2 regions of the Streptomyces sp. NPDC051578 genome follow, and region 1 is predicted to be linked to the other one. Evidence: riboswitches for the same ligand, from Rfam matches in the RefSeq annotation. Region 1 holds a riboswitch; the other holds the start of a gene.
What was found. Region 1 has a riboswitch for cobalamin ahead of ACIA6C_RS06055 (energy-coupling factor ABC transporter permease). Riboswitches for the same ligand answer to the same signal wherever they lie in the genome.

Region 1 (14,574 bases):
CCCGCGGCGGTGTCATCCTGTCGACGCAGGAGCTGGCGAAGAAGATCAACTCCGCGGTCTTCCCCGGTCAGCAGGGTGGCCCGCTGGAGCACGTGATCGCCGCCAAGGCCGTCTCCTTCAAGGTCGCCGCGTCGCCCGAGTTCAAGGAGCGCCAGGAGCGCACCCTGGAGGGCGCCCGGATCCTGGCCGCGCGCCTGGTCCAGGACGACGTCAAGGCCGTGGGCGTGGACGTCCTGACCGGCGGCACCGACGTGCACCTGGTCCTGGTCGACCTGCGCAACTCGGAGCTGGACGGCCAGCAGGCCGAGGACCGCCTCCACGAGGTCGGCATCACGGTCAACCGCAACGCCATCCCGAACGACCCGCGGCCTCCGATGGTCACCTCGGGCCTGCGGATCGGTACGCCGGCCCTGGCCACGCGCGGTTTCGACGCCGAGGCCTTCACCGAGGTCGCCGAGATCATCGCGCAGGCGCTCAAGCCGGCGTACGAGGCCGAGGCCCTCAAGGCGCGCGTCTCCGCGCTCGCGGCGAAGTTCCCGCTGTACCCGACGCTCTGACGCGGCCGGGCGGGGCCCGGTGCCTGTTCCCACAGGCCCGGGCCCCTTTTTCACGCCCGCCCCGCCGGTGGACGGCCGGGAATGTGAGCCGACGCACACCCCGGCTTCCCCTGGTGGCCCCGTCCGGCAGGCGGGTCGTTCACCTCGCCGCGTTAAGCTCGACCGTCGGACAAAATCCGAACAAACCTCCCTGATCACCTCCGGCTGATCAAACCCGCTCTCCTGTGCCCCTCTCCCACCCACGAGCAGACAAGGGAGTCTCGCCACCGTGGCCATCTCCGTCTTCGACCTCTTCTCCATCGGCATCGGCCCCTCCTCCTCCCACACGGTCGGCCCGATGCGGGCGGCGCGCATGTTCGTGACCCGTTTGAAGAAGGAAGGCGTCCTCGCCCAGACGGCTTCCGTCCGCGCGGAGCTCTTCGGCTCGCTCGGTGCGACCGGCCACGGCCACGGCACCCCCAAGGCGGTCCTGCTGGGCCTCGAAGGCCACTCCCCCCGCTCGGTGAACGTGGAGACCGCCGACGCCGAGGTCGAGCGGATCCGCCAGAGCGGCCGGCTGCGCCTGCTGGGCGCCGAGATAGGCGGGGCCCACGAGATCGCCTTCGACGAGCCGAGCCAGCTCATCCTGCACCGCCGCCGGTCCCTGCCCTACCACGCGAACGGCATGACGCTCTTCGCGTACGACGCCGCCGGCGCCCCGCTGCTGGAGAAGACGTACTACTCGGTCGGCGGCGGCTTCGTCGTGGACGAGGACGCGGTCGGCGAGGACCGGATCAAGCTCGACGACACCGAGCTGAGGTACCCCTTCCGCAGCGGCGACGAGATGCTGCGCATGGCCCGGGAGAGCGGCCTGTCGATCTCCGCGATGATGCTGGAGAACGAGAAGGCCTGGCGCACGGAGGAGGAGATCCGCGAGGGCCTCCTGGAGATCTGGCGGGTCATGCAGGCCTGCGTCGCGCGCGGCATGTCGCGCGAGGGCATCCTCCCGGGCGGCCTCAAGGTCCGCCGGCGCGCCGCGAACACCGCGCGCAAGCTGCGCTCCGAGGGCGACCCGCAGGCGCTGTCGATGGAGTGGATCACCCTCTACGCGATGGCCGTGAACGAGGAGAACGCCGCGGGCGGCCGGGTGGTCACCGCCCCGACGAACGGCGCCGCGGGCATCATCCCGGCGGTGCTGCACTACTACATGAACTTCGTGCCCGGCGCCGACGAGGAGGGCGTGGTCCGCTTCCTGCTGTCGGCCGGTGCGATCGGCCTGCTCTTCAAGGAGAACGCCTCGATCTCCGGCGCCGAGGTCGGCTGCCAGGGCGAGGTCGGCTCCGCCTGCTCCATGGCGGCCGGCGCCCTCGCCGAGGTCCTGGGCGGCAGCCCGGAGCAGGTGGAGAACGCCGCCGAGATCGGTATGGAGCACAACCTGGGTCTGACCTGCGACCCGGTCGGCGGCCTGGTCCAGATCCCGTGCATCGAGCGCAACGGCATGGCGGCGGTCAAGGCCGTCACGGCGGCCCGGATGGCGATGCGCGGCGACGGCTCCCACAAGGTCTCCCTGGACAAGGTCATCAAGACCATGAAGGAGACCGGAGCCGATATGAAGGTCAAGTACAAGGAGACGGCCCGCGGCGGCCTCGCGGTCAACGTCATCGAGTGCTGATCCGCTGAGCAGGGAGGTGAGGGCCGGGCGCGCACGACGCGCCCGGCCCTCACGTCGTCCCCCCGTGCGTGCAACCGTGACGCCGTCCCGGGTGTCTTCAACGGTGTCAGCTTGTCCCCGTCTCTCGGAATCGAGGGGACGTCATGCAGCACGTACGTCGCCGTCAGGTCACCGCCCTGCTCGCGGGCGCCCTGCTCACCGCCGGGGTCGCGCTCGCCGCGCCGGCCTCCGCCGCCTCCACCACGCTGGTCACCAACGCCCGCTGGGGCGGGCACTGCACCTACGACCGGCTCGTCATCGACCTCCAGGGAGCCGCCCCGCCGGTTACCGTCACGCCCGTCTCCGAGCTGGTCTACGACGGGTCCGGCAAGCCCGTCCCGCTGCCGGGCCGGTACTTCCTGGAGATCAGGCTGCACCCCGCCGCCGCGCACGACTCCGCCGGTCACAACGTCTACGTGGGTCCGGCGCTCCAGCAGATCGACCTTCCCAAGCTCAAGGGCATCGCCAAGACCGGCGACTTCGAGGGGTACGTCACCTTCGGCGCGGCCTTCGACACCCCGCCCACCTACAACACGAGCGTGCTGCACGCCCCGGAGCGGTTCGTACTGGACTTTACGCACCCGGCCGCCTGCTGAACCCCGCTCCCGGGCCCCGGGCTAGCGGTGCTCGGGGTTCGGGAAGTCGAAACGGCACCCGGCGTCCCACTGCGAACGCTGGTTGCCGTGTGCCGGGATGCCGCCCGCCCGCTTCAGGAGGGCGGCCAGGTGCATGAGGTTCCAGCTCATGAAGGTCGTGTTCCGGTTGGTGAAGTCGTTCTCGGGACCGCCCGAGCCGGGGTCCAGGTACGAGGGCCCCGGCCCGGCCTCGCCGATCCACCCGGCGTCGGCCTGCGGCGGGATCGCGTAGCCGAGGTGCTGGAGGCTGTAGAGGATGTTCATGGCGCAGTGCTTGACGCCGTCCTCGTTGCCGGTGATGAGCGCCCCGCCGACCCGGCCGTAATAGGCGTACTGGCCGCGGTCGTTGAGCAGCGAGGAGCAGGCGTACAGCCTCTCGATGACCTGCTTCATCACGGAGCTGTTGTCCCCGAGCCAGATCGGGCCGCACAGCACCAGGATGTCGGCGTCCATGATCCGGCTGTAGAGGACGGGCCACTCGTCGCTCTCCCAGCCGTGCTCGGTCATGTCGGGCCAGACACCGGTGGCGATGTCGTGGTCGACGGCGCGGACGAGTTCGGTCCGGGCGCCGGCGGCCTCCATGACCGCCCGGCTCCGGGAGATCAGGCCCTCGGTGTTGCTGGTCTCCGGGGACCGCTTGAGGGTGCAGTTCACGAAGAGGGCGCTCAGGTCGCCGTAGCGGGGGGTCTGCGCGGATCGGGAGTCGTCGGCCACCGCACCACCGTGCGCCGCACCGGATCCGGACGCCAAGGGGCGCGCCCGGAAGGGGCGGGTTGTGACCCGTCCGGGCGGGCGACTAGGGTCATGGGGCCTTGGTGTTCGGGAAACCGGTGGGAAACCGGTGCGGCCCTCGCCACTGTGATCGGGAAGTCCGGCTCCACTCTCCCCCAGACTCCGTCCGGGAGGTGCCCCCACCGCGGGAAGCCACTGGGACCCGCGCGGGAGACCGCACGGCCCCGGGAAGGCGGAGTCAGGACAGCAGTACCCGTGAGCCAGGAGACCGGCCGGGGCGCGTCGTCCATCCACGAGGTGCTGGAGAGGTCTCCACAGTCATGCATATCGCCGAGGGCTTCCTGCCCCCGTTGCACGCGGTCGCCTGGGGCGTCGCGTCGGCGCCGTTCGTCGTACACGGTGCCCGCGCCCTGACCCGCGAGGTGAGGGCCAACCCGGAGAGCACGCTGCTGCTCGGTGCGTCCGGGGCGTTCACGTTCGTCCTGTCCGCCCTCAAGATTCCCTCGGTGACGGGCAGTTGTTCGCACCCCACCGGGACGGGGCTGGGCGCGATCCTGTTCCGGCCGCCGGTCATGACGGTGCTCGGGACCATCACCCTGCTGTTCCAGGCCCTGCTGCTCGCGCACGGCGGGCTCACCACGCTCGGTGCGAACGTCTTCTCGATGGCGATCGCCGGCCCCTGGGCGGGGTACGGCGTCTACCGGCTGCTCAAGCGGTTCGACGTGCCGCTGATGGTGACCGTCTTCTTCGGCGCGTTCTTCGCCGACCTCGTCACCTACTGCGTGACCAGCGTCCAGCTGGCGCTGGCCTTCCCGGACCCGTCGAGCGGATTCCTCGGCGCGCTCGCGAAGTTCGGCGGGATATTCGCGGTCACGCAGATCCCGCTGGCCGTGAGCGAGGGCCTGCTGACCGTCCTCGTCATGCGGCTGCTGATGCAGTCCAGCAAGTCCGACCTGGTCCGGCTCGGCGTCGCCGGGCTGACCGGCGGCGCCGCGCGCCCGGAGGCCGCCCGATGAGCCGCAACGCGAAGATCAACGCCCTGCTGCTGCTCCTGGTCGCGGCGCTCGCCGTGCTGCCCGTCGCGCTGGGCATGGGCGACGGCAAGGAGGAGCCGTTCGCGGGCGCCGACAGCCAGGCCGAGTCGGCGATCACCGAGATCGAGCCGGACTACAAGCCGTGGTTCTCGCCGCTGTACGAACCTCCCTCCGCGGAAGTGGAGTCGGCTCTGTTCGCGCTCCAGGCTGCCCTCGGCGCGGGCGTGCTCGCCTACTACTTCGGCCTGCGCAAGGGCCGTCGCCAGGGGCTCGCCCAGAGCCAGGGCGAACCGTCGCCCGGCCGGCGGTCCCCGGGCGGGCAGCCCCCGGGCGAACAGTCCTAGCCGGTGCTGCCCATCGACGTGGCGGCGCACGGCAGCCGCTGGCGCCACCGCCATCCGCTGGAGAAGGCGCTGCTCGGGCTCGGGCTGACCGTCACCGCCGTCGCCCTGCCGCCCTGGCCCGGCGGTCCGCTGGTGGCGGCGGCGACCCTGGCCGTGCTGCTCGGTCCGGCCGGGGTCGCCGGACGGCAGCTGTGGCGGGCCTTCCGGATCCCGCTGGGCTTCTGCGTCACAGGGGCGCTGCCCCTGCTGCTCGCGGTGGGCGGCCCGGCGGGCCCGGTCTCCCTCGCCCCGGACGGCGCCCGGCACGCGGCGGAGCTGCTGCTGCGCACGTCGGCGGCTTCGCTCGGGGTGCTGCTGTTCGCCTTCACCACCCCGGTGTCGGACGTGCTGCCCCGGCTGGTGCGGGCCGGGGTCCCGGCGCCGGTGGTGGACGTAGCCCTGGTCATGTACCGGATCGGGTTCCTGCTGCTGGACTCGGTGGCCCAGGTGCGCCGGGCGCAGGCGGCCCGGCTGGGGCACACCGGCCGGGCGGCGCTGTGGCGTTCGCTGGCCGGGCTGGCCGCCACCTCGTTCGTACGGGCCTTCGACCGCGCGGCGCGGCTCCAGGAGGGGCTGGCCGGGCGGGGCTACGACGGGGCGCTGCGGGTGCTGGTGCCCGGGGCGGCGCTGTCGTGGCGGTTCCTGGTGGCGTCGGCGGCCCTGCTGGGCGCGCTGGTCGCCGTGACTCTCATCTTGGAAGGGCTGTACCTGTGAACCCGTTGGTGGAACTGGTGGGCGCGGGCTACGCGTACGAGGACGGACCGCAGGTGCTGTCCGGCGTCGACTTCACCATCGCGCGGGACCGGGCGCTGGTCCTGCTGGGCCGCAACGGCAGCGGCAAGACCACGCTGATGCGGCTGCTGAGCGGCGGCCTGCGGCCGGGCGCGGGCGAACTGCGGCTGGACGGCGCTGCGGTGCGCCACGACCGGGCGGGGCTGACCCGGCTGCGCGGCTGCGTACAGCTGGTCGTGCAGGACCCGGACGACCAGCTGTTCGCGGCCTCGGTCGAGCAGGACGTGTCCTTCGGCCCGATGAACATGGGCCTGTCCCTGGCCGAGGTACGGCAGCGGGTCGACTCGGCGCTCACCGCGCTGGACATCACCGCCCTGCGGGACCGGCCGACGCACCTGCTCTCGTACGGGCAGCGCAAGCGGGCGGCGATCGCGGGTGCGGTGGCGATGGCGCCGCGGGTGCTGATCCTGGACGAGCCGACGGCCGGACTGGACCCGAACGGGCAGGAGCGGTTGCTGGAGGTGCTGGCGGGGCTGCGCGCGAACGGTACGACGGTGGTGATGGCCACGCACGACGTCGACCTCGCGGTGCGCTGGGCCGACGACGCGGCGGTCCTCACCCCCTCGGGCATCCGCGTCGGGCCGGCCGCGGCCCTGCTGTCGGACCCGGAGCTGCTGGCGTCGGCGGGGCTGCGCCAGGCGTGGTCCCCGGCGGTGACGGCGTTCCTGCGGGCGCGGGGCCTGCTGGACGAGGACGCGCCGGGGCCGAGGACGCCGCAGGCGCTGTCCGCCTGGGCCGGGGCACCGTCCTGAACCGCAACGCGGCCCGGCGCCGGGGCGCGAACCTAGGATGAGCGCATGTCGCTCCCGCACGCCATCCTCACCGCCCTGCTCGAAAAGCCTTCGTCCGGGCTGGAGCTGACCCGGCGGTTCGACAAGTCGATCGGGTACTTCTGGTCTGCGACGCACCAGCAGATCTACCGTGAGCTGGGCCGGCTGGAGGAGGCCGGGCTGATCCGCGCGCTGCCCAGCGAGGTGCCCGTGCGGGGGCAGAAGAAGGAGTACGAGGTACTGCCCGCCGGGAGCGCGGAGCTGGCCCGGTGGGTCGGCGAGAGCCAGGACCCGAAGGCGATCCGGGATCCGCTGCTGCTGCGGGTGCGGGCGGCCGGCGTCGTGGGCCCGCAGGGGCTGGCCGGGGAGCTGCGGCGCCATCTGGAGCTGCACCAGGGGCAGCTGGCCGAGTACGAGGCGATCGAGGCGAAGGACTTCCCGCCGGGGCGGGACTCCGACGAGGACCGGCTGCGCCGGCTCGTGCTGCGCGGCGGGATCGGCCTGGAGACGTTCTGGCTGCGCTGGCTGGAGGAGGCGCTGGCCGAGGTCGACGACATGACGGGGCCGCCGGCGACCTGACGGGGCCGCCCGCGTGACGCGGCCCCGCCCCGCGTCCGCCACTTGCTACTTGTTCAGGGCGTTCCAGAACTCGTCGAAGCTCAGCAGGCCGTCGCCGTTCGCGTCCTTGGCGGCGATGACGGCGTCCGCGACGGCGCCGGTGACGTACGCGTCACCCATGGCCTTCATGGCCGCGCTGTACTCGTCGGCCGTGACGAAGCCGTCGCCGTCCGCGTCGAACTTGCCGAACGTCGCCCGCGCGCTCTCGATGTCCGCCACTGGGTCCACCCCTTCTCGGTGCTTGTTGACGGCTCAGGGTAGCGCCCCCGGCGGGTCGCCCTCACCCCGGGTCCCGTTCGGCCGGCAGAAAGGAATTCATTTACTCTTCCGCCATCCGGAAGCGATAATTCCAGCCAACAAATCCAGCCGCCACTTGTCACGCTCCGGGATCACGGCATAACGTACCGGCATTGCCGCCACACCAGGAGCGCAGGGCTCCCAGGGACAAGCGGCATAAAGGGCGATCCAGGTGACGATCACAACTGACGCATCATTCGAAGTTCTGCCCTTCACCCGCACTTGCCGCCACATCTGGGAAGACGGCGACCATGTGCTCATCGGAGTGAGCCCCGGAAACAGCTACTTCAGCTCCGAGCGCATCAGCAGTCTTGCCCGATGGGCTGCGACCCGCTTCGCGCAGGTCGACTTCGTCTACGCGGACCTCCACGTGGACCGGATGTTCGCCGCCTTCGGCTACACCCCGGAACACGCGGGCAAGCGGGCCGCGAAGGAGATCAAGGCAGTGCGGCGAAGGATTGTCAAAGGTGTCGAGGATTCAGCGTCCACTCACGCCGAAATACGCGTGAGGGCACTTTCGGACTTCCAGTCCAACCCGGTGTACCAGCTGTTGCACCGACGGGTTCGGCATTTCCTGGAGACGGATGACGAGTTCCGTAAGGGATGCGAGGAAATGGCTCTCCAATTCGTCGGATCGAAGTTGCCGGAAGGTGAATCCATCACAGACGCACAGTTGCAGGTCTGTTTCGATTACATGGCGGCGGAGCTGCCGTTCTTCGTGGACACCCCGAGCATTCTCGACGTGCCGTCCTCCGTGGCGGCCTATCACGTCAAGATGCCGATGACCGATGTCCTGTACGCGCGCGGCGGTGGCCTGCGCGCGACCCGCAACCAGGCGTACGCCGTCGTACGCCCCGAGCACGCGAGAGCCGTGGACCACGCACCGACCGAAGGGACCGCCGATGAGCGTCGAGCAGCTTGAGGGACGCGGGGGCGGACGGGACGCGGGGACCGGTGGGGCGCTCCTCGACTTCCCGCTGTCACGGCGGGGTGACGTGCTCCCCGAGGAGTGCGCCTGGCTGCGCGAGAAGGCGCCGGTGGCCAAGGTCCGCACGCTGACCGGGGACCCGGCGTGGCTCGTCAGCAGCTACGCGCTGGCCAAGCAGGTGCTGGAGGACGAGCGGTTCAGCCTCAAGGACACCGCGAACCCCGGAGTCCCCCGCCAGTACGCGCTGACGATCCCGCCCGAGGTCGTCAACAACATGGGCAACATCAACAGCGCCGGGCTGCGCAACGCGGTGATGAAGGCGCTGAACCCGCGCCAGAAGGGCCTCCAGGAGTGGCTGCGCGCCAAGGCCGGGGAGCTCGTCGACCAGATCGTGGCAGAGGGCGGTCCGGCGGACCTCCGGGCGGGGTTCGCCGACCCCTTCTCGGCGGCGCTGCACTGCCAGGTGCTGGGTGTCCCCTTCGAGGACCGGCGCCGGCTGATGTCGGGGCTGGACGTCGCGTTCATGACCGCACGCGAGCCGTTCGCCGACTCCGCGCTGAACTGGTACAAGGACGTCGCCTACTTCGCGGGGCAGCTGAACGTCCAGCTCGCGCTGCCGGCCGAGGAGCGTACGGGGCTCCTCGGCAGGTTCGCCGGGCTCAAGGAGGCCGACCCCGAGTCGGCGCACCTGAGCGACGACATGTTCGCGACGGTCGCCGTCTCGCTCTTCGGGGCGGGCGCGGTGTCCACCTCCGCGTTCCTGGTGCTCGCGGTCCTCGCACTGCTCCAGCGTCCGGAACTCATCGGGTACCTGCGGGCGCATCCGGAGCGGATGGGCGGAGCGGTGGAGGAGCTGCTGCGCTGGAACCTGTCCGTGGGTGACGGCCTGCCGCGCATCGCCCTGGCCGACGTGCAGGTGGGGGACGTCCTGGTGAAGGAGGGCGAGCTGGTCCTCGTCCTGCTGGAGGGGGCCAACTTCGACCCGGAGGCCTTCGAGAACCCGGACGAGCTGGACCTGGAACGTCAGGACGCGGGCACCCATCTGGCCTTCGGGGCCGGGCGGCACTTCTGCCCGGCGACCGCGCTGGCCCGGGCGCACGCGGAGATCGCGCTGGAGGTGCTGGTGGAGCGGCTCCCGGGGCTGCGGCTGGCGGTACCGGCCGAGAACCTCGTCTGGCGTACGGGCTTCATCAAGCGGCTTCCCGAGCGGCTTCCCGTCGCCTGGTGACGTCGCGTCGGCGGGAACGGTGGTGCCCCGGGGGCCGTGCGGGCTCCCGGGGCACCACCGCGCCGCGGTCTAGCGGAAGATGCCGGTGTGGCCGAGCGAGTAGCGGCCGGGCTGGGGGTAGACGGCGAGGCCGTGCGGGCCGGAGCCGACGGGGATGCGGGCCAGCTCCTCGCCGGTCTTCGTGTCGATCGCGTACACCTCCGAGTTGTAGCGGCCCGAAAGCCACAGCACCTTGCCGTCGGCGGAGACCCCGCCCATGTCGGGGCTGCCGCCGTCCGGGAGCTCCCACTTCTTGGTGAGCTTGTTCGCCTTGAAATCGAAGACCGAGATGCTGCCCTCGCCCCGGTTGGAGATGTACATCTCCTTCGAGTCGCGGCTGACGTACAGGCCGTGGCAGCCCTTCCCGGTGGGCAGCAGCTTCGGCGCCCCGAACTTGTCGCCGCTGAGCACCCACATGCCGTGCGCCATCATGTCCGCGACGTAGAAGGTCTTCCCGTCCGGCGAGACTTTGACGTCCTGCGGCATGGCGCCTTCGAAGGGCAGCTTCTGCTGGCCGACGACCTCCATCTTCTCGGTGTCGACCTTGAGCAGCTCTCCGGAGAACTCGCAGCTGACGATGAAGTACCGGCCGTCGAGCGAGAAGTCCGCGTGGTTGACGCCGTAACAGGTCACCGGGACCGTCTTGACCCGGTTCATGGTGTGCGGGTCGCGGAAGACCAGCTCGCGGTCCATGGAGGCCATCACGACGGCGTACTTGCCGTTGGGGGTGAAGTACAGGTTGTACGGGTCGTGCACCTCCACGGGCTCGCCCGCCTCGCCGGTGGCCGGGTTGATCGGGGTGAGCGTGTGGCCGCGGTTGTTGTTGACCCACAGGGTCTTCATGTCCCAGGACGGCACCACGTGCTGGGGCTGGACGCCGACCGGGATGGTGTCGATGACCTTGTACGTCTTCGGGTCGATGACGGACACGGTGTTGGAGCCGGTGTTCGGTACGTAGACACGGGAAGGGAAGTTCTTGACGACCGGGGAGAGCTGGTTCGGCCGGTCGGCCGCGTAGACGTCGTGGGGGTCGAGCACCGGGGGCATACCGGCCAGTCCGGGCGGCGCCGCGGGTTCCGCCTTGGCCGGCCGGGCGGGCCCCTTGGTGCCGAGCGCCTCGCTCGCGCCCTTGTCCCCGGCCCCGCACCCGGCCAGGGCCGCGAGAACCAGTCCGGCAAGCAGCACGGTGGCCTTCCGTGGAAGGCGAATCGTCGTCATGGGGTCAGCAGCTCCGTGGTGGTCACCGCGCGCAGTTGGCGTCGCGCGAGTTCTTCGAGGAGGGGCGGCATCGCGTCGACCGTGTCCGCGTAGCCGAAGTGCAGGCTCACCACCGATCCGGCGTGGATCGTCCCGGTGACGTTGCGGATGACGGCCGCGGCGCCGGGCGAGGTGAAGTCGAGGGAGTCCACGTCGTACGAGAGGACGTGCGGGTAGCCCGCCCTCTGGGCGAGCTTCTGGACGAGGGGGGTCGCGTACTGGGTCTGCGAGGGGCGGAACCAGGTGCCGATGGAGCCGGTGAGGCGCTTGAGGCGCTGGGCGCACCCGGTGATCTCCGCGTAGGCCTCGTCTTCGGACATGGAGTTGATCGCGAGGTGGCGCTGGGTGTGGTTGCCGAGCTCGTGGCCGCCGTCCAGGACCCGGCGGGCCATGTCGGGGTGCTCGTCGAGCCAGGTGCCGATCGCCAGTACGGTGACCCGCGCGCCCGCGCGCTCCGCCTCGGCGAGGACCGCGCGCCCGGTCGCCGGGTCGCCGTTGCCGTGGAAGGTGAGCGCGATGCGGGGGCGGTCCCGGGAGCCGTGCCCGATCTCCACGGGCTGACCGGCGAACCGGCGCGGGCCCGGGGCGGCGGCCGCCGGGGCGGGCTTGGCCGGGGTCGGGGCGGCGGGGGCGGGCGTCTTGGGCGGCGTCGCGGTCCCACAGGCGGCGGTGAGGGCACCGGCGGCGACCGCGGCACCGGCGAGGAGGGCGGATCGACGGTCCGGGTAGCAGTGCACCCGCCCATTTAAGGTCCGGATGTCCCTGTACGTGCTGATTGACCCATTTCACGCCTTGCCCGAGCGGGCTCCGGCGAGCCGGACGCCCGCTATGTGATCAACGATTTACGCAGAACGGTCGATACTTATTCATCGATTACGAGGCGAGTGGGCCACCTCACCTAGGATTTAGCTGTGAACTCTTAGGTTATACACACTTATGTCTGAGTTTGCGGTTTTGGCATTTGGTCGCTCGTCTGCCATAGTCGGAATCACGGCTTCCCTTTGACCCGAGCGAAGTCCATCGCCGAGGATCACACCCCCCTGGATCCTCGGCGCACCCATGAAACCCCCGCGGCGCCCGACACGGCGACAGGGGGTTTCTGGCGTTCCGGCGGCGCCGCGCCCCGGCGGCCGCGGCGCCTCAGCGGTCGGCCACCCGCATCTCGAACCAGGTGATCTTCCCGCGCGGCAGCAGGTCGGCGCCCCAGCGGTCGGACAGCTTGTCCACAAGGAAGAGCCCCCGGCCCGTGGTGTCCATCTCGTGGACCGGCATCAGACAGGGCAGCCCGCGCGAGGGGTCACGCACCTCCACCCGGATCCACCCGCGACGGCGCACCAGCCGTAACCCGAACGACCGCGCCCCGGTGTGCCGCACGGCGTTGCCGACGAGCTCGGAGACCAGCAGGACGGTGTGCTCGGCGATCTGCGGGGACAGGCCCCACAGCCGGACCACCACGGACTGGGTCAGCCGGCGGGCCGTACCGGCGGATTCGGGCATGGACGGCAGCGTGACCTCCGCCTCGGCGGGGTTCCCGTACAACTCCAGTGCCCTGAGGCCCTGTTCCTCCTCAAGAGCCGCCGCGATCCGTACCGCCGAAGCGCTGCCGCGTTGCCGCGGCTGCTCCACACCCTCCAGGCCCGCCATGCACCCATCATGGACGGCCGCATCGCCGCTCCGGGCCGTTCCGCGGGAAAACACCCCCCGGGATCCACCGATTCCCAGGGGGCGTTCCGGCATATGCACAAGGCAACCAGGGGGCCACGCCACCGGTCCGACCTGGGGTGACGCGGTGCGCACCGGTGATCACGATGAGTGGATCACCGATGCGGCTTAAGGCTCCCTTAAGGCCTGGCTAATCCACTCCCAAGGAGGAACCGGCCACAACCGCTCACGCCTCAGAGGAACTTGGCCTTGCCCGGACCCTCCTCGACGAAGCTGCGCATACCGCGCTCGCGGTCCTCGGTGGCGAACAGGCCCGCGAACCAGTTGCGTTCGATGGTGAGCCCCGTGTCGATGTCCGCCTCCAGCCCGGCGTCCACGCACTCCTTGGCGGCGCGCAGCGCGAGGGCCGGGCCCTGCGCGAGCTTCGCCGCCCAGGCGTGCGCCTGCTCGTACACCTCGGCGGCCGGCACGACCCGGTCCACGAGCCCGAGGGCGAGCGCCTCGTCCGCCTTGACCATGCGGCCGGTGAAGATGAGGTCCTTGGCCTTGGAGGGGCCGATCAGCCGGGACAGCCGCTGGGTGCCGCCGGCGCCCGGGATCAGGCCGAGCAGGATCTCGGGCTGGCCGAGCTTGGCGTTGTCCGCCGCGATCCGGTAGTCGGCGCACAGCGCGAGCTCGCAGCCGCCGCCGAGGGCGTAGCCGGTAACGGCCGCGACGACCGGCTTGGGAATGCGCGCGACGGCGGTGAAGGCGTCCTGGAGCCCACGGGAGCGGGCGACCATGGCCGCGTGGTCCATCGTCTGCATCTCCTTGATGTCCGCGCCGGCCGCGAACACCTTCTCGCCGCCGTAGACGACCACCGCGCGGACGTCGGCGCGGTCGGTGGCCTCCACCGCGAGCTCGCGCAGCCGGTCCTGGGTGGCGATGTCCAGGGCGTTCATGGGCGGCCGGTCCAGACGCAGGGTGCCGACGCCTTCGGAGACTTCGAGAGAGAGGGTCATACGGGGAAGGTTAGTGCCGGTTAACGCCGAGTGGCCCGGTGCTGTGGGTCACAGCACCGGGCCACCGGATCACGTACGGGAGAGGACCACCCGGGGCGAGCGGACTACTTGATCCACTCCGACCAGTCCATGTTCCAGCCGTTGAGGCCGTTGTCCGGGGCGATCTGCTTGTCCTTGGAGTTCTTCACGACGACCACGTCGCCGATCAGGGACTCGTTGAAGAACCAGGCGGCGGGCTGGTCGTCGTCCCCGGCGCCGCGCGCGTCCTTGAGTCCGACGCAGCCGTGGCTAACGTTCTCCGAGCCGAACGTGCTGCTGGAGGCCCAGTAGTTGCCGTGCACGAAGGTGCCGGAGTTCGACAGGCGCATGGCGTGCGGGACGTCGGAGATGTCGTACTCGCCGCCGAAGCCGACGGTGGCGCCGTTCATCCGGGTCACCTTGTACTTCTCGCTGATGACCATCTGCCCGTTGTACGTGGTCGTCGACGGGGCTCCCGCGGTGATCGGCAGGTTCTTGAGCACCTGGCCGTCCCGGACGACCTCCATCGTGTGCGCGCTCGCGTCGACGGTGGAGACCTGGGAGCGGCCGATGGTGAAGTGGACGGTACGGGTCTGCTTGCCGTAGACGCCGGGACGGCCTTCGACCCCGTCCAGGGCGATCTTCACGGTGACCTTGGTGCCGGCGGCCCAGTACTTCTCGGGGCGGAAGTCGAGGCGGTCGTTGCCGAACCAGTGGCCCTCGACCTGCACGTTCGGCTCCGCCGTGACGGTGATGGCCTTCTCGACCGCCTCGGTGTTGGTGATGCCCCGGGTGAAGTTGATCGACACGGGCATGCCCACGCCGACGGTCTCCCCGTCCTCGGGCGTGTAGTGGCCGACGAAGGTGTTCGTCGGCGTGAGGGTGGTGAACGTGGTGTCCTTCGCCGACTCCCGGCCGGCCTCGTCCTTGGCG
Region 2 (14,574 bases), 220 kb from region 1:
CATGGTGACGCTGTTCTTCTCCACCCGCCGCAACGGCCGTTCGCTCGGCCAGATGGCGCGTGACGAGATCGGCCCCGTCGGCGGAGCGGCCGCACTGGTCGCCGTCTTCGTCATCATGATCATCCTGCTGGCGGTGCTGGCCCTGGTCATCGTCAACGCGCTGGCCGACTCCCCCTGGGGCGTCTTCTCCATCGGCATGACCATCCCCATCGCCCTCTTCATGGGTTTCTACCTGCGCGTGCTGCGCCCGGGCCGGATCACCGAGGTCTCCCTGATCGGCGTCGCCCTGCTGCTGCTCGCCATCGTCGCGGGCGGCTGGGTCGCCGACTCCTCCCTCGCCGGCGTCTTCACCCTGGACAAGCAGACCCTGGTCATCTGGATGGTCGCCTACGGCTTCGTGGCCTCCGTGCTGCCCGTGTGGATGCTGCTCGCCCCGCGCGACTACCTCTCCACCTTCATGAAGGTCGGCACCATCGCCCTGCTGGCGGTCGGCGTGGTCATCGCGATGCCCGTGCTCAAGATGCCCTCCGTCACCGACTTCGCCTCGCGCGGCGACGGGCCCGTCTTCTCCGGCTCGATGTTCCCGTTCGTCTTCATCACCATCGCGTGCGGCGCGCTGTCCGGGTTCCACGCGCTGGTCTCCTCGGGGACCACCCCGAAGATGATCCAGAAGGAGACCCAGGTCCGGGTCATCGGCTACGGCGCGATGCTCACCGAGTCGTTCGTCGCCGTCATGGCCGTGATCGCGGCCTGCATCATCGAGCCGGGCCTGTTCTTCGCGGTGAACTCCCCCGCCGGGGTCGTCGGCGCCACCGTGGAGAGCGCCTCGCAGGCGGTCACGCACTTCGGGTTCGCCATCTCCCCCGACGCCCTCGCCCAAGCCGCGAAGGACGTCGAGGAGACCACCCTGCTGTCCCGTACGGGCGGTGCGCCGACCTTCGCACTCGGAATGTCGCAGATCTTCTCCTCCGTCATCGGCGGCGCCGGGATGAAGGCGTTCTGGTACCACTTCGCCATCATGTTCGAGGCCCTGTTCATCCTCACCACCGTCGACGCGGGCACCCGCGTCGGCCGCTTCATGCTCCAGGACACCCTCGGGAACGTGCACAAGTCCTTCAAGGACGTCAGCTGGAAGCCGGGCGTGTGGATCGCGAGCGCGGTCGTCGTCGGCGGCTGGGGCTACTTCCTGTGGGTGGGCGTGGAGGACCCGCTGGGCGGCATCAACCAGCTCTTCCCGCTGTTCGGGATCGCGAACCAGCTGCTCGCGGCGGTCGCCCTGGCGGTCTGCACCACGCTCCTGGTCAAGTCCGGCCGGCTCAAGTGGGCGTGGGTGACGGGCGTCCCGCTGGCCTGGGACGTGGCGGTGACCCTCACCGCCAGCTACCAGAAGGTCTTCTCCGACAACCCGAAGATCGGCTTCTTCGCGCAGCGCGACCTGTACCAGAACGGCATCGACGCCGGGAAGGTCATCAAGCCGGCCAAGGACCTGGACCAGATGTACACCGTGGTCACCAACGCCACGGTGGACGGCGTGCTGTCCGTGCTGTTCGCCCTGCTGATCGTCATCGTGCTGATCGACGCAGCCCGGACCTGCGTCAAGGCGGTCCGCGCGCCCCAGACCGTCACCCTCACCGAAGTCCCCTGGACCGAGTCGAAGATCGTCGCCCCGGCGGGCCTGATCGCGACTGCCGAGGAACGGGCGGAGCTTGCCGCCGCCGGCCTCGACTCGGGCGGCGGCAAGGCCAAGGAGCCGGTGGCGTGAGCGGCGTCCGGCAGGCGCTGGCCAAGGCCCGCCACTACGTACGGGAGTTCTCCGGCGAGGCCGCCTACGACCGTTACGTGGCCCACACCCGCTCCCACGACCCGGACGCCGAGGTCCTCACCCGGCGCGCCTTCGAACGCGCCCGCACGGACGCCCGCGAAGCCGACCCGCGCGAGGGCTTCCGCTGCTGCTGAACCGGTGAAGGGCCGCCGCGTCTCCCCCGGGAAACGCGGCGGCCCTTCGCGCGCCCCGGGGGCACACTCGGTGCCATGGACATCAGCATCAGGCGGGCCCTGCCGGCCGAGTACGAGACGCTCGGGGACATCACCGCCCGCGCCTACCTCGACGACGGACTGCTCACGTACGGGGAGGACGACCCGTACCTCGCCAGGCTCCGGGACGTGGCCGGCCGCGCCGCGGCGGCCGAGGTGCTCGTCGCCGTGCTCGGCGACGGGCGCGTGGTCGGAGGTGTGACCTTCGCCGCGCCGGGCAGCGCGCTCTGTGACATCGCCCGGGCGGACGAAGCCGAGTTCCGGATGCTGGCGGTCGCCCGCGAGGGGCGTGGCCGGGGCGCGGGAGAGGCGCTCGTACGGGCCTGCGTGGACCGCGCCCGGGCCCTGGAGGGCGTGCGGCGGCTCGTGCTGTCGACCACCCCGGACATGCCGGCCGCGCACCGGATCTACGAGCGCCTGGGCTTCGTACGGTCGCCGGAACGGGACTGGGAGCCCGTCCCCGAACTCGGTTTGCTCACGTACGGTCTCGCGCTGTAGTCGCCGCGCGACACAACATCTAGGGGGTCCCCCAGGAGGGGGCCCCCACATGTATGCTCGTGCTCGCTGTCGCCGCAGGGGAATCCGGTGTGAATCCGGAACTGTCCCGCAACGGTATGAAAGGCACCCATAGGTGCGTCCGAAGTCCGAGGACCTGCCGACAGCGCGCCCGGCTCGACCGAACCGGGTACAGCCACGTCCGGGCCTCGCGGTTGGGCCGGTGGACGCCGCGCGGCGCAAGCGTGCCCTGTTGGGGGACGGCCCGTGCGCGCCCACTCGCGCCCCGCACCGAAGGTGCCCCGGAGCCGAGTGAGGGAGAGCTCCCCCCGTGACCATCGCGCCCGCCGCACCGCGCGCCGAGTCCGACCCGTCCGACAGCGGAACCACCGGCGGGGGCCATGGGGCCGCGCTGCTGCGTACCCTCACCGAGCTGACGGCCGATCTCCCCGACACCGACCCCGGCCGGGTCGCCGCCGCCGCCCTGCGCGGCCGCAGCGCCACCGCGGACGAGGCCGAACTGCGCTCGCTGGCCACCGAGGCCGCCGCCGGGCTGATCTCCGAGGACCCGGCGTACTCCCGGCTGGCCGCGCGCCTGCTCACGCTGGCCGTGCGCGACGAGGCCGCGGGCCAGGGCTCCACCTCCTTCGCCGCGTCCGTCGCGGTCGGCCACCGCGAGGGCCTGATCGCCGACCGCACGGCCGAGTTCGTGGCCGCCCACGCGAACCGCCTCGACGCGCTGGTCGAGCACGCGCTCGCCGAGGGCGCCGACGACCGCTTCGGCTTCTTCGGCCTGCGCACCCTGCACAGCCGCTACCTGCTGCGCCACCCCATCACCCGTCAGGTGATCGAGACCCCGCAGTACTTCATGCTGCGCGTGGCCTGCGGTCTGGCCGCGGACGAGAGCGTGACGGCGGTCGAGGAAGTGGCCTCGCTGTACCGGCTGATGAGCCGCCTGGACTACCTGCCGTCCTCCCCCACCCTCTTCAACTCCGGCACCCGGCACCCGCAGATGTCCTCCTGCTACCTGCTGGACTCCCCGCTGGACGAGCTCGACTCGATCTACGACCGCTACCACCAGGTCGCCCGCCTCTCCAAGCACGCCGGCGGCATCGGCCTGTCGTACTCCCGCATCCGCGCCCGCGGTTCGCTGATCCGCGGCACCAACGGCCACTCCAACGGCATCGTCCCGTTCCTCAAGACGCTCGACGCCTCCGTCGCCGCGGTCAACCAGGGCGGCCGCCGCAAGGGTGCGGCCGCCGTCTACCTGGAGACCTGGCACGCGGACATCGAGGAGTTCCTGGAGCTGCGCGACAACACCGGTGAGGACCAGCGCCGTACGCACAACCTGAACCTGGCGCACTGGGTGCCGGACGAGTTCATGCGCCGCGTCAACGCCGACGCCGACTGGTCGCTGTTCTCCCCGGCCGACGTGCCCGAGCTGGTCGACCTGTGGGGCGACGACTTCGACGCCGCGTACCGCAAGGCCGAGGCGGCCGGCCTGGCCCGCAAGACCATGCCCGCCCGCGACCTGTACGGCCGGATGATGCGCACCCTCGCGCAGACCGGCCAGGGCTGGATGACCTTCAAGGACGCCTCCAACCGGACGGCGAACCAGACCGCCGAGCCCGGCACGGTCGTCCACTCCTCGAACCTCTGCACCGAGATCATCGAGGTCACCAACGACGGCGAGACGGCCGTCTGCAACCTGGGCTCGGTCAACCTGGGCGCCTTCGTCCTCGCCGAGTCGGGTGAGATCGACTGGGAGCGGCTGGACGAGACCGTCCGCACCGCCGTCACCTTCCTCGACCGCGTCGTGGACATCAACTTCTACCCGACCGAGCAGGCCGGCCGCTCCAACGCCCGCTGGCGCCCGGTCGGTCTGGGCGCGATGGGCCTCCAGGACGTCTTCTTCCAGTTGAAGCTTCCCTTCGACTCCCCCGAGGCGAAGGCCCTGTCCACGAAGCTCTCCGAGCGGATCATGCTGGCCGCGTACGAGGCCTCCTGCGACCTCGCCGAGCGGAGCGGCCCGCTCCCCGCCTGGGAGCAGACCCGTACCGCCCGCGGCGTCCTGCACCCCGACCACTACGACGTCGAGCTGAACTGGCCGGAGCGCTGGACCGCGCTGCGCGCCCGCGTCGCCGAGACCGGCATGCGCAACTCGCTGCTGCTGGCCATTGCCCCGACGGCGACGATCGCCTCGATCGCGGGCGTGTACGAGTGCATCGAGCCGCAGGTGTCGAACCTCTTCAAGCGCGAGACGCTGAGCGGGGAGTTCCTCCAGGTCAACGCCTACCTGGTGGACGAGCTCAAGAAGCTCGGCGTGTGGGACGCGCAGACCCGCGAGGCGCTGCGCGAGGCCAGCGGCTCCGTGCAGGGCTTCGGCTGGATCCCCGCCGAGGTGCGCGAGCTGTACCGCACGGCGTGGGAGATCCCGCAGCGCGGCCTGATCGACATGGCGGCGGCCCGTACGCCGTTCCTGGACCAGTCGCAGTCGCTGAACCTGTTCCTGGAGACGCCGACCATCGGGAAGCTGTCCTCGATGTACGCGTACGCCTGGAAGCAGGGCCTCAAGACCACGTACTACCTGCGCTCGCGCCCGGCGACGAGGATCGCGCGCGCGGCCTCCGCCAGCGCCGTGCCGGCCGCCACCCCCCTCCCGCAGGCCGTCGACGCCGATGCCCTGGCCTGCTCCCTTGAGAACCCCGAGTCCTGCGAGGCCTGCCAGTGATGAGCTCCACCGACGCGACGTCCGCACCGAAGAAGAACCTGCTCGACCCGGGCTTCGAGCTGACCCTGCGCCCCATGCGCTACCCGGACTTCTACGAGCGCTACCGGGACGCGATCAAGAACACCTGGACGGTCGAGGAGGTCGACCTCCACTCGGACGTCGCCGACCTCGCCAAGCTGACGCCGGGCGAGCAGCACATGATCGGCCGTCTGGTCGCGTTCTTCGCGACGGGTGACTCGATCGTCTCGAACAACCTCGTGCTGACCCTGTACAAGCACATCAACTCCCCGGAGGCGCGCCTGTACCTGTCGCGCCAGCTGTTCGAGGAGGCCGTGCACGTCCAGTTCTACCTGACGCTGCTCGACACCTACCTGCCCGACCCGGACGACCGTGCGGCCGCCTTCGACGCGGTCGAGGAGATCCCGTCGATCCGCGAGAAGGCGCAGTTCTGCTTCAAGTGGATGGACTCGGTCGAGAAGATCGAGCGGCTGGAGACGCAGGCCGACCGGCGCCGCTTCCTGCTGAACCTGATCTGCTTCGCGGCGTGCATCGAGGGCCTGTTCTTCTACGGCGCGTTCGCGTACGTGTACTGGTTCCGTTCGCGCGGCCTGCTGCACGGTCTGGCGACCGGCACCAACTGGGTGTTCCGCGACGAGACCATGCACATGAACTTCGCGTTCGAGGTCGTGGACACGGTCCGCAAGGAAGAGCCGGAGCTCTTCGACGACGCGCTCCAGCAGCAGGTCACCGACATGCTCAAGGAGGCCGTGGAGGCGGAGCTGCAGTTCGGCCGCGACCTGTGCGGTGACGGCCTGCCGGGCATGAACACGGAGTCGATGCGCGAGTACCTGGAGTGCGTCGCGGACCAGCGCCTGGTCCGTCTCGGCTTCCCGCCGGTGTACGGCTCGCAGAACCCGTTCTCGTTCATGGAGCTCCAGGGCGTCCAGGAGCTGACGAACTTCTTCGAGCGCCGCCCGTCGGCCTACCAGGTCGCGGTCGAGGGCACGGTCGACCTGGACGAGGACTTCTGAGTCCCTGCCCCAGCGGCTTGATAGCGTCCCCGCCCATGGGGAGAACGACGACTCGGGTGACCGGGTTCCCGGGCGGGGGCGCTTCGTCGTGCCCGGGTCCGGCGGCATGAGCGCCTCCGGGTGGGCGGGGCGGGTCCGGCTGCGGCCCGGCGGCCTGCTGTACGGGGGCGCCGTCGGGGCCGCGACCGCGCACGCGCACCACTCCGTGCAGGTCATCGCCGCGCTGGACGGGGACGGGCTGCTGATGGCCGGTCCCGGCGGGGAGCCCTTCCGGTGCCGGGCGTACGTGATTGCGGCCGGGGTGCGTCATCGCGTGCTGGCCGGCACCCCGCGCGGGGTGGTGCTGCACTACGACCCGCTCTCCTCGGCCGGTCGCGCGCTCACGGCCCTGGCCGGGGACGCGGCGGGCCTCGTACCGGCCGCCGCGGACCTGCCCGCCGATCCCTTCGAGGCGGCGTGCGCGCTGGACCGCGTACTCCCCGGCGGCCCGGCGGCGGACGCCGCCGCGCATCCGGGGCTGGCGCGGGTGCTGGCGTGGTTGCCCGGGCGGGACCGCGTACGGCTGTCCCAGGCGGCCGAGGTGGCCTGCCTGTCGGAGAGCCGCCTCGCGCACCTGTTCCGGGCCGAACTGGGGCTGCCGTTCCGCCCGTACGTCCTGTGGCTGCGGCTGATGCGGGCCGCCGAACTCGCCTCCCGGGGGCACTCCCTGACGGACGCGGCGCACGGCGCGGGCTTCGCCGACGGGGCCCACCTCAGCCGGGTGTGGCGGCGCATGTTCGGGATCCCGCCGTCGGACTTCACCCGCACCATCCAGTGGATGTAGCAGGTTCGTTCCGGATGTAGCAGGTTCGTTCAAGCGCCGGCGGGCCTTGTGGCCGCACCGTTGACGCATGACGAACTTGCTGAGGACCTGCGTCGCCGCGTGCACGCCCACGTCCATGCCGGCCGCCGTGCGCGCGGCCTTCGAGGCCGAGCTGCGCCACGCCCGCGACGCCGCGCCCGACACCGACGCCATGTGGGACGCCCTGGAGCGGGCGCACATCATCTCCCAGGCCTGGGCCTGGCCCCACACCCGTGCCCACTGGCACATGTTCCGGCTCGCGGTGCGCTGCCGGGACCGGGCGGAGACGGTGGGGCAGGTGGTGCGGATCCTGGTGGCGGGGGCGGGGTCGGTGACCGGGCGCGTGCCGTACGGCAACACGGGGCGTACGGCGGCGGGACTGCTCACGCCGATGCCCCTGCCGGAGGACCTGCGGGTGCTGCTGGGCCGCGACCGGGCGCGGCCCGCGGCCGGTCAGTCGTTGGGGACGGTCTCGTAGCGCGGGGTGCCCTCTTCCATCTGGCGCAGGGCGTCCTTGCGGTCGCGCTTCGAGAGGCGGTCGATGTAGAGGTACCCGTAGAGGTGATCCGTCTCGTGCTGGAGGCAGCGGGCGAAGTAGCCCGTACCGCGGACCTTGATCGGGTTGCCCTGGGCGTCCTGGCCCGTGACCTCCGCGTAGTCCGGGCGGGCCAGCGACGCGTAGGCGGTGGGGACCGACAGGCAGCCCTCGTTCGAGTCGTCCAGCACCCGCGTGGAGGCGGGCAGTTCGACCAGCTTCGGGTTGACCACGACACCGGTGTGGCGCACGCCCTCGTCGTCGGGGCAGTCGTAGACGAAGACCTTGGCGTCCACGCCGATCTGGTTCGCGGCCAGGCCGACGCCCTCGGCGGTCTTCTGGCTGGCGAACATGTCGTCGATCAGCTGCGCCAGTTCGTCGCCGAACTCGGTGACGTCCTTGCACTCCCGGTGCAGGACCGGGTTGCCGACCACCGTGATCGGGCGGGAGGTGCCGCGCTCGCGGTGGGCGAGCTCGCGCGCCTCACAGTCCTGCGTGTCCACGACGTAGCCTTCGTCGTCGACCGGGACCACCTGGTTCTCCTGCTGCGCCATGTCCGCCGTACGCCTTCCGTAAGTCTGCGAGTCACCGATGTGACCGGTACAGCCTACGGCCCCGGCTCAGCAGACTTCTTCGAGATCGCGCCACTCGCGGCTGTCCGGACTGTCCGCGACCCACCCGTCCAGGAGTCCGCGGACCAGACCGGCCGGCGCGGCGATGCCGCATTCCCGCTCGGGCACCCACAGGGATCCGGACCCGGCCGTACGGTGCCCCAGCGGGCCGGGATGGCCGGGTTCGCTGTGGTCGTGGGGGTCCAGGTGCTCGCCGTCGCCCTCGTCGCTCGGCATCGCGCTCTCGGAGCAGGTCCGGCACAGCAGGCGTACCGACGAGGACCAGTCCTCGGCGGCGAAGCCCGCGTCCGAGGCCAGCTGCTCCAGCGCGTCCCGGTCGGTCTCGGTCGCCGCTTCCAGCAGGACCACCCAGGTCGGCACCGGCGAAGGGGCCCACAGCTCGATCTCGTCGAAGACCGGGTACGAGGGTCCGGCGGCGGTGATCCGCTCGCCGTGCGGGACGCCGTCGTGCAGGACGACCTCGCCCCAGCGCCGCCCCGAGGAGGGCAGCGGGATCGAGAGGACCTCTATCCGTGCCGGATCGAGCCTGCGGCCCCACACCACCTCGGCCTCGCCCTCCGGCGAGAGCCGTACGGCGGCGCTGCCCAGCTCCATCCCCACGGGCTCGCCCGCTCCGGCGGCGTCGCCCGGCACCTTGAGACCGTAGGCCTGCCAGGCCCGCCGGGCCAGCGGCCAGTCCTGGAGGGCGGTCGCCGCGATCCCCACGTTCCACCAGTCCGGGGCTCCGGTCTCGCGGTCCAGCAGGGCCACCGCGCGCAGCCCGGCGGCCCGCGCCTGCTCCCAGTCGTGGCGGAACTTGTGCAGCAGGGCCAGGTTGAACCACGACTCGGACAGCCAGGGTTCCAGGTCCGCCGCTCTGGTCAGGAGCGCGCCCGCGTCCTCGTACCGCCCGTCGCCGATCAGCGTGAACGCGCGGTCGGTGGCCTGCCGCCACGAGGCGGAGGGCCGATGCCGTACCTTCCCGAAGATCCTCACAATTCCCGCCTGCCTGGGGGCACCTCCCAGCGGTGGCTGGGGGACTACGGTGCAGCCTTGCGGACACTCCTACTCGCATCCAACCATGCCCACTCGGACGGCCGCTCATTACCCATGGGTTACCCCGGTGGGAGCGGCCCGACTCCGGCCCGTCCGTCCCTGGCCAGAACCCTTGCCAGGCACTCCACGACCTCCGGCTGGAAGTCGCACCCGGTCCCCAGGCGAAGCCGTTCCAGAGCGGCCAGTGAGCCGCCCGGGTGACCGTCCCCGCCGCACAGGTCCTCGTACGCGTTCACCGCGCGCACGATCCGCGCGGCGACGGGCTGCTCCCGGTAGGGGTCCGCCTGGCGCTCCACGACGACGGCGACCTCCGCCGGCACCCCCGTCTGCCGGGCCACCTCCCCGCCGAGCCCCGCGATCCGGCGGGCCTGGGCGGCGGGCAGCGGGGCCGTCGCCCCGTCCGGGACGGGGTCGACGAGCGAGAGCTGGCCGATGTCGTGCATCAGGGCGGCGTACTCCAGCACGGTGAGCTCCCGCTCCGAGAGCCCCAGCTCCCGCCCGACCGCGCAGCTCAGGGCGGCCACCCGGCGGGAGTGCCCGGGGCGGGTGCAGCCGGCGATCTCGGTGGCGCGGGCGAGGGAGGTGATGGTCTGGCGGTAGGTGGTGCGCACGGCGGTGATCCGGTGGAAGGACATCTGGGTCAGCAGCAGCGGCACGCTGAACACCGGCAGCGCCCACAGACCGGCCACGGCCGTCCCCAGCGCCATCACCAGGCCGGTCGCGCAGATCGCGGCGCCGATCCCGGCCGGCGCGCGCAGCCCGTCGCGGAGCAGGCTGCCGTAGGGGCGGCCGGTGCGGGTCCCCGCCAGCGCGGCGGCGAGAACGGCGTCGCACAGGGCGGTGAGGCCGAGCAGCAGCACCAGGAACAGCACCAGGTACGGGCCCTGCCCGACCCGTCCCTCCAGCCGGCCGGAGTTGTGGAGGGGCTGGAAGCAGGCTCCGGCGAAGGCGACGGCCAGGACCCGCCGGGCCACGTGGTCGAAGGCGGGCCCGTGGCCCCGGGCGATGTGCGGGACGCTCCCCACGAGGGCCGCGGCGACGACGACGGCCACGACCTGGAGCACCCCGTGGTGGGTGGGGTGCCCGGCGGCCCGGCCGAGCAGCGCGTAGGCGAGGGCCCCCGCGGAGCCCAGCGGCGCGGGCAGGCGGTCCAGCGGGCGGTCGCGGTCCGATGGGCGGTCCTCGGCCGGGGCGGCCGCGTCGCGGTGGTCGCTGCGCGCGAGTTCGCCGATGCCGATGAGGGTGCCGAACGCGAGGGCGGTGGCGCCTTCGACGACCCCGTTCCACAGGGTGTGGCCGAGCGCCGCGAGGGCGAGCAGCGCGGCCGCCGCCCGGACGGCCGCGGCGGCAAGATCCCTCACGCCCCGCCCCCGGCGCCCCGGGCGGGGGCGGGCGCGCCGCTGCGCGGGGCCGCCACCTGCACGTCGTCGTCGGAGGTCACCACCGGGTGCCAGCCGTGCCGCCCGATGGCGTCGACCAGGGCCCGCACCATGGCGGGGTCGAAGTGCGTCCCGGCGCAGCGTTCCAGCTCGGCCAGGGCGACGGGGACCGGCCGGGCCCGGCTGTAGGAGCGGGTCGAGGTCATCGCGTCGAAGGCGTCGGCCACCGCCACGACCCTGGCCGGCTCCGGAATCTGCTCTCCGGCCAGGCCGTACGGGTACCCGGAGCCGTCGACCCGCTCGTGGTGGTGCAGGATCGCGGACCGGGCCTCGCCCAGGAAACCGATGCCGCGCACCATCTCGTGCCCGTACTCGGGGTGCAGTTCGATGACCCGGCGCTCCTCGGGGGTCAGCGGCCCGTTCTTGCGCAGCAGCCGGGTGGGGACGCCGAGCTTGCCGACGTCGTGCAGGATCCCGGCGATCCGGACGACCTCCATCCGCTCGTCGGGCATGCCCAGCTCGCGGGCGATCATCGCGGAGGCCTGCCCGACGCGCTCGCTGTGCCCGCGCGTGTAGCGGTCCTTGATGTCGACGGCCTGCACCAGCGCCCGGATCGTGGCCTGGTGGGCGGTGCGCTCGCGGGTGTACTGGGCGAAGCCCCGGGAGGAGATGTACATCGGCAGCAGCACCAGCAGGGCGGCCGGCACCCCGTAGGGGCTGCGCCACATCACGGCCGTCATCAGCCCGGCCAGGCCGTGGACGCAGTACGGGGCGAGGGAGCGGCCCGGCAGTCCGCGCCAGGCGGTGGCCGCGGGGCGGCGTTCGGCGGTGGCGAGGATGCCCCCGTCGAGGGCGGTGAGCACCAGGCAGAAGGCGATGGCGGCGGCCCCCGCGGGGAGCACGGCGTACGGGAAGTCCGCGACCCGGTATCCGGCGCCGGGTCCGGCGCCGCCGAGCGTGGCCGGCCCGTCCAGCAGCCGGTAGACCTGCCCGGCCGCCCAGGCGGCGTTCGCCTGCTGGGCGGCGTGCCAGGTCCGGCGCACCCGGACGGGCCGCTGCACCACGGCCGCGGCGAATCCGCCGGGCAGCGCCACGAGGGCGGCTGCCGCCGGAGACAGCAGGAACACGGCGGCCGGCACGACGGGGAAGAAGGCACCCGTGCCCTCGGGCACCCGGCTGCCGGGCCGTCGCCGGCTCCCCGTGAGTTCGCAGCCGACGCACAGGAGGCAGAGCAGGGCCACGGCGGGCCACGGCGTACCGGAGTCGACGACGGCCGGTGCGGCGCAGGCGCAGGCGGCCAGCACGGCGCACAGGATGAGGGCACGCGCCCCCGGCGGAAGCACCCGCATGGCACCCTCCTCCCCTGCACGGGCCGGTCCGGCACCGAAACCGATCGCTACCGGAAGGGGAGGATAAGTGGGGGCCGCGGCGCAGCGGGCCGCATTCGCGAATTGGGGCATACGGACGCCCCCGGATTAGCACCTTCGAGTGAACGAAGGGTGCTTCCGGGGGCGGTTGTCGCCGTTCGGCTCGTCGCCGCTCAGCCGGAGGACGGGTCCGCGGTGACGTCGTGGTCCGGGACGGCCTGTCCCGAACGGATCAGTTCGATGCGTCCCATGACCTTCGAGCGCAGGTCGCTCGGCACGTCGTCCGACCCGCAGCACCGCTTGACCAGCTTCTTCACGGCCTGCTCCAGGCCGTACTTCTCAAGACAGGGATTGCACTCGCCGAAGTGGGTCTCGAACTTCGTGCAGTCGCTGTCGGGCATCTCGTGGTCCAGGAACTCGTACAGGTGGTCCAGGACCTCGGCGCACTCCGTCTCGTGCGGCTCTCCGCAGCTCATGAGCCCGAGCCTTTCAGGTCGTTCGACTCTCCCGCTCCGGCCGGGACCAGCCCGCGCTCGCGGGCGTAGTCCTCCAGCATTCCGCGGAGTTGACGGCGGCCACGGTGCAGCCGGGACATGACCGTACCGATGGGTGTACCCATGATGTCCGCGATCTCCTTGTACGCAAAGCCCTCTACGTCGGCAAGATAGACCGCGATGCGGAATTCCTCCGGAATGGCCTGGAGCGCTTCCTTCACGTCCGAATCGGGCAGGTGGTCGAGCGCCTGCGATTCGGCGGAGCGCAGCCCGGTCGACATGTGCGACTCGGCGCGCGCCAGCTGCCAGTCCTCGATCTCCTCCGCCGCACTGCGCTGGGGCTCGCGCTGCTTCTTGCGGTAGGAGTTGATGAACGTGTTGGTCAGGATGCGGTACAGCCACGCCTTGAGGTTGGTGCCCTCGCGGAACTGGTGGAAGGACGCGTACGCCTTCGCGTACGTCTCCTGGACCAGGTCCTCGGCGTCGGCCGGGTTGCGCGTCATGCGCAGCGCGGCGGAGTACATCTGGTCGAGGTAGCCGAGGGCGTCCCGCTCGAAGCGCGCGTTGCGCTCCGGGGTCGTCTCCTCCGCGTGGCCTTCGTCGGTCCCAGCGACAGGACCCACCTCCTCCGACAGCGTGGCGGCTCCGAAAGCGGATCCGCTCGAATCGGAGAATAGTCGACCTTCCCGGCCCTCCGCCGCCCGAAGCGTTCCGCGCTTGGGCGCGGGCAGCACCGTCCAGTCCAGGTCAGCGGCCTGCCGACGGTTATGGCTGATGACCTGGGTCATGCGCTCCCTCTCCTCCGCGAAGTTCCCGTACGTACCGACACCCGGTTAACGACGGGTCCGGGCACCGCATTCCCGGGCGGGACAAGGGTTTGGGGCCCGCGGGGCGGACCGCGGCGGCCGGCGGGCGGGGAGTGAGCGGGATCACCCGGGAATCCGTCAGATCGCCCCCCGGGCGGGGAGCCGGCCGAGCCATCCGGCCACCGCCCCGGTGATCACCGCCAGCGCCTCCTCCTGCGTCGTGCCGGCCCGTTTCGGCACCGCGAAGCCGTGATCGCCGTGCGGGACGGCGACCAGTTCGTACGGGGTGTGCGGGCCGGGCGGCGGGAACTCACCGGGGTGTCCGAAGGGGTCCCGGCCGCCTTGGACCACCAGGGTGGGCCGCCCGGCGCCCAGCAGTTCCTCGGCCCGGGACTTCTCGGGCCGGCCCGGCGGGTGCAGCGGGAACGCCAGGGCCAGTACCCCGGCCGCGTCCAGCTCGCCGGCGGTCCGGCAGGCCACGCGGGCGCCGGCGCTGCGCCCGCCCGCGACGACGGGCAGCCCCGGCGCCCGCAGGGCGGGCCACAGGGCGCGCCAGCCCTCGTCCAGGACCTTGGGCGCGGCGGCGACCTTCTTCCCCGCGACCCGCCAGGGCTGTTCGACCAGTGCGACGGTGACCCCCTCGCCGGGCAGGGCGGCGGCCAGCGCCCGGAGGTCCCGGGCCTCGATCCCGCCACCCGCGCCGTGACCGAGGGCGAGTACGAGCCGGGCCGCGCGGCCGGTGGCGGGATGCCAGGTGATCCGGGCCTCACCGGCCGGGGTGTCGACGCTTTCGGTACGCGTGGTCATGGCGCCCATCCTGCCCCGGCGGGGAGCGCGGGCCAGTGCGGTGACCGGAAAGGTCCACCGGGTGGCGGCGCCCGGCACGGCACTAGAACAGCGTGGCCTCTTCCGGCGCGGCGAGCTCGGTCAGCAGCTCCGGCCCGTTGTTGCGCACGTTGCTCACCGCGGTGGAGACCGGGTAGGCCCGCATCAGACCGCCGGGCGGCGGCGCCAGCAGCAGGCGGAGTTCGTCCACGTCGCCGGCGGCCGGGTCCAGCCAGGGGTCCCACTTGTCGGGGGTCAGCATCAGCGGCATCCGGGGATGGATGTCGGCGAGCGAGCGCGGGCCCTCGTCGGGCGCCACGGCCAGCGGCCCGGTCTCGGCCTCGGTGGTGATCACCGAGCAGGTGGCCC

Region 2: another riboswitch for cobalamin. It lies ahead of ACIA6C_RS07050 (ribonucleoside-diphosphate reductase subunit alpha); the one in region 1 lies ahead of ACIA6C_RS06055 (energy-coupling factor ABC transporter permease).

What each region holds. Positions count from the first base shown of each region.
Region 1 is NZ_JBITDH010000001.1:1,362,975-1,377,548, forward strand. It holds gene glyA (serine hydroxymethyltransferase) at 1-557, shown strand, start outside; gene ACIA6C_RS06040 (L-serine ammonia-lyase) at 826-2,208, shown strand; gene ACIA6C_RS06045 (hypothetical protein) at 2,352-2,843, shown strand; gene ACIA6C_RS06050 (flavodoxin family protein) at 2,865-3,596, opposite strand; cobalamin riboswitch at 3,679-3,906, shown strand; gene ACIA6C_RS06055 (energy-coupling factor ABC transporter permease) at 3,935-4,630, shown strand; gene ACIA6C_RS06060 (energy-coupling factor ABC transporter substrate-binding protein) at 4,627-4,992, shown strand; gene cbiQ (cobalt ECF transporter T component CbiQ) at 4,996-5,745, shown strand; gene ACIA6C_RS06070 (energy-coupling factor ABC transporter ATP-binding protein) at 5,742-6,575, shown strand; gene ACIA6C_RS06075 (PadR family transcriptional regulator) at 6,621-7,172, shown strand; gene ACIA6C_RS06080 (EF-hand domain-containing protein) at 7,218-7,430, opposite strand; gene ACIA6C_RS06085 (tRNA-dependent cyclodipeptide synthase) at 7,681-8,430, shown strand; gene ACIA6C_RS06090 (cytochrome P450) at 8,411-9,664, shown strand; gene ACIA6C_RS06095 (YncE family protein) at 9,734-10,921, opposite strand; gene ACIA6C_RS06100 (polysaccharide deacetylase family protein) at 10,918-11,697, opposite strand; gene ACIA6C_RS06105 (ATP-binding protein) at 12,101-12,604, opposite strand; gene ACIA6C_RS06110 (enoyl-CoA hydratase-related protein) at 12,856-13,623, opposite strand; gene ACIA6C_RS06115 (Ig-like domain-containing protein) at 13,728-14,574, opposite strand, start outside.
Region 2 is NZ_JBITDH010000001.1:1,585,053-1,599,626, forward strand. It holds gene ACIA6C_RS07035 (carbon starvation CstA family protein) at 1-1,762, shown strand, start outside; gene ACIA6C_RS07040 (YbdD/YjiX family protein) at 1,759-1,956, shown strand; gene ACIA6C_RS07045 (GNAT family N-acetyltransferase) at 2,032-2,532, shown strand; cobalamin riboswitch at 2,569-2,709, shown strand; gene ACIA6C_RS07050 (ribonucleoside-diphosphate reductase subunit alpha) at 2,861-5,260, shown strand; gene ACIA6C_RS07055 (ribonucleotide-diphosphate reductase subunit beta) at 5,260-6,291, shown strand; gene ACIA6C_RS07060 (helix-turn-helix domain-containing protein) at 6,398-7,114, shown strand; gene ACIA6C_RS07065 (DUF3703 domain-containing protein) at 7,182-7,610, shown strand; gene def (peptide deformylase) at 7,586-8,221, opposite strand; gene ACIA6C_RS07075 (hypothetical protein) at 8,288-9,274, opposite strand; gene ACIA6C_RS07080 (HD-GYP domain-containing protein) at 9,394-10,695, opposite strand; gene ACIA6C_RS07085 (HD-GYP domain-containing protein) at 10,692-12,062, opposite strand; gene rsrA (mycothiol system anti-sigma-R factor) at 12,254-12,556, opposite strand; gene ACIA6C_RS07095 (sigma-70 family RNA polymerase sigma factor) at 12,553-13,197, opposite strand; gene ACIA6C_RS07100 (alpha/beta family hydrolase) at 13,519-14,187, opposite strand; gene ACIA6C_RS07105 (SOS response-associated peptidase) at 14,270-14,574, opposite strand, start outside.